DNA from 2 places in the Vibrio sp. RC586 genome. Region 2 is predicted to be linked to the other one. Evidence: riboswitches for the same ligand, from Rfam matches in the RefSeq annotation. Region 2 holds a riboswitch; the other holds the start of a gene.
The links. Region 2 has a riboswitch for thiamine pyrophosphate ahead of thiD (bifunctional hydroxymethylpyrimidine kinase/phosphomethylpyrimidine kinase). Riboswitches for the same ligand answer to the same signal wherever they lie in the genome.
Positions count from the first base shown of each region.

Region 1: another riboswitch for thiamine pyrophosphate. It lies ahead of thiC (phosphomethylpyrimidine synthase ThiC); the one in region 2 lies ahead of thiD (bifunctional hydroxymethylpyrimidine kinase/phosphomethylpyrimidine kinase).

Region 1 is NZ_ADBD01000014.1:4,907-8,025, forward strand. It holds rRNA gene VOA_RS01145 (23S ribosomal RNA) at 1-131, shown strand, start outside; rRNA gene rrf (5S ribosomal RNA) at 242-357, shown strand; tRNA gene VOA_RS01135 (tRNA-Asp) at 388-464, shown strand; tRNA gene VOA_RS01130 (tRNA-Trp) at 495-571, shown strand; gene crcB (fluoride efflux transporter CrcB) at 798-1,178, shown strand; TPP riboswitch at 1,231-1,329, shown strand; gene thiC (phosphomethylpyrimidine synthase ThiC) at 1,429-3,119, shown strand, end outside.
Region 2 is NZ_ADBD01000007.1:279,080-282,198, reverse strand. It holds gene VOA_RS12835 (sugar O-acetyltransferase) at 269-886, shown strand; TPP riboswitch at 921-1,043, shown strand; gene thiD (bifunctional hydroxymethylpyrimidine kinase/phosphomethylpyrimidine kinase) at 1,104-1,943, shown strand; gene asnS (asparagine--tRNA ligase) at 2,006-3,119, opposite strand, start outside.

The DNA.
Region 1 (3,119 bases), on a different contig from region 2:
TGAGATGAGTCTTCCCTGACAGTTTAACTGTCCTAAAGGGTTGTTCGAGACTAGAACGTTGATAGGCAGGGTGTGTAAGCGTTGTGAGGCGTTGAGCTAACCTGTACTAATTGCCCGTGAGGCTTAACCATACAACACCCAAGGGGTTTTGTAGTGGACTCAAAGCTAAGCGCATAAGAATGTGTGTGAGAACGAAGACAGCTTTCCAGATTATTCTCTAGAAATAGAGAGAAAGAATTTGCTTGGCGACCATAGCGTTTTGGACCCACCTGACTCCATCCCGAACTCAGAAGTGAAACGAAACAGCGTCGATGGTAGTGTGGGGTTTCCCCATGTGAGAGTAGAACATCGCCAGGCTTTAATTTAGCACCAAGCGCTAGCCAATGCGGAGCGGTAGTTCAGTTGGTTAGAATACCGGCCTGTCACGCCGGGGGTCGCGGGTTCGAGTCCCGTCCGCTCCGCCACTTATTCGAGCTTAAGCTCAAAAAATCCACAGGGGTGTAGCTCCAATTGGCAGAGCAGCGGATTCCAAATCCGCGTGTTGGGAGTTCGAATCTCTCCACCCCTGCCATATATTGAACCTCAGCAGCAATGCTGAGGTTTTTCTTTATCCGTGTTTTGACAAATTCCAGTCAAGTATCGTGATACGTGACGTATGTAACTTTTCTTATTTACCATCTCATGCATCCCTTCTTCCCCTATTTCTTCCTTTAATTAAATCTATTCTTACGCTGAAATATCGCACTTTATCTTTATGAATGTTTAAAATAGCTTCTCTAAATAATGGAGGAACAAGCATGTCGCTATCTATGTTGGGGTTTATTGCTTTGGGTGGGGCGATTGGTGCTTGTGCCCGTTTCTTAGTCTCTGAAATGTGCATTACTCTTTTTGGCCGAGGTTTCCCTGTGGGAACACTCACCGTGAATGTTGTTGGCTCATTCACTATGGGGGTTTTGATTGCTTGTGTTGAAAACGAGTGGTTAAGCCCTTACCCGTGGAAACAAGTGATTGGGCTCGGTTTTTTGGGGGCATTGACGACATTCTCTACGTTCTCAATGGATAATGTGCTGTTAATGCAGCAAGGAGCCTTTTTTAAGATGGGAGCGAATGTGCTGCTCAACGTGATTTTGAGTATTTCCGCTGCTTGGCTTGGGTTCTACTGGTTAATAAAAAGTTGATAAGTGAAACAGTCATTTTACTTGGTTAACCAATAACCTTTATCTATAATGCTTCCACTTGTCGGAGTGCCATTGGGCTGAGACCGTTTATTCGGGATCCGTTGAACCTGATCAGGTTAATACCTGCGAAGGGAACAAGAGAAGACTCTCTGGGTGAGCTATTATTTTTAGTAGCGATCTTACCTGTCGACTCACCTCTTATAGCATTTTTCCGTCAAGCATTTCTCCCTCTTATTAAAAAGGAAATGCTATGTCGAATCGTAAACAAGCAAGACTGGAAGCGAAACGTTTTATAGAAACTCTTTCAGTTGAACCCTATCCAAACTCTCAAAAGACATATTTCGTAGGATCTCGTGCGGATATTCGTGTGCCTGTGCGTGAAATTGCCCTTAGTAATACCTTGGTCGGTGGTAGCAAAGAGGCACCTATTTTTGAGCCTAACGAGCCGATCTGTGTCTACGACACCTCTGGTGTTTATACTGATCCTGAGCATGATATAGACCTCTATACAGGACTTCCTAAACTGAGAGAGTCATGGATTGAAGAGCGTCAGGATACCCAGATTCTATCTAATATGAGTTCTCATTTTGCTCGTGAGCGATTGGCCGATGAGACACTTGATGAGCTGCGCTATGGACATCTTCCTCGTATTCGACGGTCTGTAAAGCAGCGTCGAGTGACTCAGTTACATTACGCAAGACAGGGTATTGTTACACCTGAAATGGAGTTCGTTGCGATTAGAGAAAACTCTCGTCGCCTATCAAATCAAGCCCTCAGTTTAACTCAGCAACATGCAGGCCAGAATTTTGGAGCACACCTTCCTGATTTGATTACCCCTGAATTCGTACGTAATGAGGTTGCAGAAGGGCGTGCCATTATCCCATGCAATATTAATCATCCTGAATCCGAGCCGATGATCATTGGCCGTAATTTCTTGGTTAAGGTGAACGCGAATATTGGTAACTCTTCGGTCAGTTCATCTATCGAAGAGGAGGTGGAGAAACTGGTGTGGGCTACTCGCTGGGGTGCTGATACGGTCATGGATCTTTCTACTGGGCGGAATATTCACGAAACACGGGAATGGATTCTGCGCAATAGCCCTGTCCCTATTGGTACTGTACCTATGTATCAAGCACTAGAAAAAGTGAATGGCATAGCTGAAAATCTCACTTGGGAAGTCATGCGTGACACTTTGCTTGAGCAAGCCGAGCAAGGTGTGGACTATTTTACGATTCATGCCGGTTTGTTATTGCGTTATGTGCCGATGACGGCAAAACGCCTGACTGGGATTGTCTCTCGCGGTGGTTCTATCATTGCTAAATGGTGCCTTTCTCACCATAAGGAGAATTTCCTTTATACCCATTTTCGTGAAATCTGTGAGATTTGTGCGCAGTATGATGTGGCTCTATCTCTTGGAGATGGGCTTCGTCCAGGCTCGATTGCTGATGCTAACGATGAAGCACAATTTGCTGAGTTACGTACTCTTGGTGAGCTAGCCAAAATAGCTTGGGAATATGATGTTCAGGTCATGATTGAAGGCCCAGGACATGTGCCGATGCATTTGATTAAGGCGAATATGGATGAACAGCTTAAACACTGCCATGAGGCTCCTTTCTATACTCTTGGACCATTAACCACCGATATCGCTCCTGGTTATGATCACATTACCTCAGGTATTGGTGCGGCAATGATTGGTTGGTTTGGGTGTGCCATGCTCTGCTATGTAACGCCGAAAGAGCACTTGGGATTACCCAATAAAGAAGATGTTAAAACAGGCCTTATTACGTACAAGTTAGCTGCACATGCTGCTGATTTAGCAAAAGGGCATCCAGGGGCTCAGATTCGCGACAATGCATTATCAAAAGCGCGTTTTGAATTCCGTTGGGAAGACCAATTCAACCTCGCATTAGATCCGGTAACAGCTCGTGCTTTCCATGATGA
Region 2 (3,119 bases):
AAAGGTCAATAAGTTACAGCAACTCAAGTATAAACTGCTTAATTAAAGCAAGTGCGATTTATTATCATTTTTAATGAAAGTTGCGAATCTTATAGGCATCATGAAGTAATCACCACCTTTGAAAGATGATTTTTTGAGTGGTCGTATCACTCCTTAATGCTAACTACCTGATGTAATGTGTTATTTGGCTCTCAACCTTTATGCAACGAGGTTTTTCTATTCGATTTGAGTGCTTATGGTCAGAGGTAAACAGAAAATGAGGAAGCACATGAGCCGTGATTTGAAAGATTTTTCAGTTCAGTTACCCATAAACCGAGATTTGATTACCTATCAAATGGAGGTCAAAGAGAAGCTGTATGACTTCAACCATACACGTCCAGCCCAGCATGCTGAACGGCAAGTGATATTAAATTCGCTCTTGGGTGCGGCAAACGGTGTGACGATAGTGCCTCCGTTTTTCTGCGATTTAGGCCATAACATTCATTTCAAATGTGGTGGTTTCTTAAACACCAACGTCATCATTTTGGATATTGCCCCAGTGATGATTGGTGAATATGTGCAGATGGGACCGAATGTGGTGATCAGTACCGTTGGGCATCCACTTGATCTTGCACAGCGTGTGTTACCGATTGCGGCTGGCAACCCGATTGTGATTGAAGATAACGTGTGGCTTGGCGCGGGCGCGATTGTGCTTGATGGCGTTACCGTTGGTGCTCGCAGTGTCATTGGTGCTGGAAGCGTGGTAACAAGAGATATTCCGCCTGATTGCGTTGCCGTGGGGAATCCATGTCGAGTGATTCGCCAAATTGAGCACAGTGAAATGCCGTCTGAAGTGGAATTAGAGGAAATGTGGCGTGATCTCGACTTTATTGAAAGTGAGAAATAATCGCTGTCCACCGCATTAAATGCTGTTAAGATGCCGCTCGTAGTCGGGGAGCCTGAGAGCGCATGAAAGAGTGCGAATTGAAGGCTGAGATCGCGTAGCGAGACCCGTTGAACCTGATTCAGTTAGAACTGACGTAGGGAACTATCCTCAACAGCTCGTATTGTTTTGCCATTCATCTGCGGTTTGGGATCAGTTCCTGTTTTTCACAGGAGCCTTTATGCCACTAATCTCTTCAAATCCTACCCCTATAGTGCTCACCATTGCTGGATCAGACAGTGGCGGCGGAGCGGGGATTCAAGCCGATATCAAAGCCATTTCCGCAACTGGAAGCTATGCTTGCTCGGTGATTACCGCGATTACTGCGCAAAATACGCAAGGTGTTTCAGCGGTATTTCCTCTACCTCTAGAGATTATTGAGCAGCAATTGGAGGCGATTTTCTGTGATATTCCTGTCTTGGCGGTAAAAATTGGCATGTTGGCGGATGCCCAAATCATCACTCTGGTTGCCAAAAAATTGCGTCAATATCAACCCCAATGGGTTGTGCTCGATCCGGTGATGGTTTCAACCAGCGGGCATCATCTACTCGCAGAAGATGCCGTGATCACCTTAAAAAATGAGCTGTTGCCACTTGCTAGTCTCATCACGCCTAATCTACCGGAAGCGGCCGTTTTAGTGGGGATGACAGAGCAAGAATGGCAACAAAATCCACAGCAGGGCATTGTTGCACTAAGTCAGTTAGACGCTCAAGCCGTCTTGCTCAAAGGGGGGCATAATCATCAGCAAAGGGACAGTGATGATTTGCTGATCGAAGCGAACGATATCTACCCTTTCCGCGCGCCACGCATTGCCACCCAAAACACACATGGTACGGGGTGTTCACTCTCATCGGCGATCGCCTCCTATCTTGCGCAAGGTTATGCGTTGAAAGAGGCGGTTGAGAAAGCAAAGCAGTATATCCATCAGGCGATCTTGCATGCTGATCAACTGAAAATCGGTCAGGGTTATGGACCAGTACACCATTTTTATTCGTTACAAATGGATAAACGTGAAGAATAGTGAGTTTTGGGTATAAAAAAACCGTCTCGCTAGAGACGGTTTTTGCATTCGACAGAGTGCAATTAGAAGCTTGCGCTGCGTGGCGTACGTGGGAATGGAATCACATCACGCACGTTGCCCATACCAGTGACGTAAGACACGAGACGCTCGAAGCCTAGACCAAAACCTGCGTGCGGTACTGTGCCGTAACGGCGTAAGTCGCGATACCAATCCATGTGCTCAGGATCGATACCAAATTCACGCATACGTGCATCCAGAACATCCAAACGCTCTTCACGTTGTGAACCACCAATGATTTCACCAATGCCCGGAGCTAATACGTCCATCGCTGCAACGGTTTTGCCATCTTCGTTCATACGCATGTAGAACGCTTTGATGTCTTTTGGATAGTTCTTTACGATCACTGGCGCTTTGAAGTGTTCTTCTGCGAGGAAGCGCTCGTGCTCAGAAGCTAAGTCGATACCCCACTCAACTGGGAACTCAAACGTTTTGCCACAGTTTTTCAGAATTTCGATCGCATCGGTGTAATCCACTTGTGCAAAATCTGAATCTACAAACTGTTCAAGACGGGCAATCACTTCGTTGTTGATGCGGTCATTAAAGAACTCAAGATCGTCACGACGCTCAGCCAGTACCGCTTTGAACACATACTTCAGCATGTCTTCAGCCAGTTTTGCTACGGTGTTTAGATCCGCGAACGCGACTTCAGGTTCGACCATCCAGAATTCCGCCAAATGACGGCTAGTGTTTGAGTTCTCAGCACGGAACGTTGGGCCGAAAGTGTACACTTTGCTGATTGCACAAGCGTACGCTTCCGCGTTGAGCTGGCCTGATACAGTAAGGAACGTTTCTTTACCAAAGAAGTCTTGGTTGTAATCCACTTTACCTGCATCAGTACGCGGTAGGTTTTCCATATCCAGCGTTGATACGCGGAACATTTCACCCGCACCTTCTGCATCAGAAGCGGTGATCAGTGGTGCAGAAACCCAGAAGTAACCTTGTTCGTGGTAGAAGCGGTGAATGGCTTGTGCCAAGCAGTTACGAACGCGTGCTACGGCACCGATCACGTTAGTACGTGGACGCAGGTGAGCCACTTCACGCAGATATTCGATAGAATGACGAGTTTTCGCCATTGGGTAAGTGTCGGCATCTTCAACCCAACCCACTACTTTTACC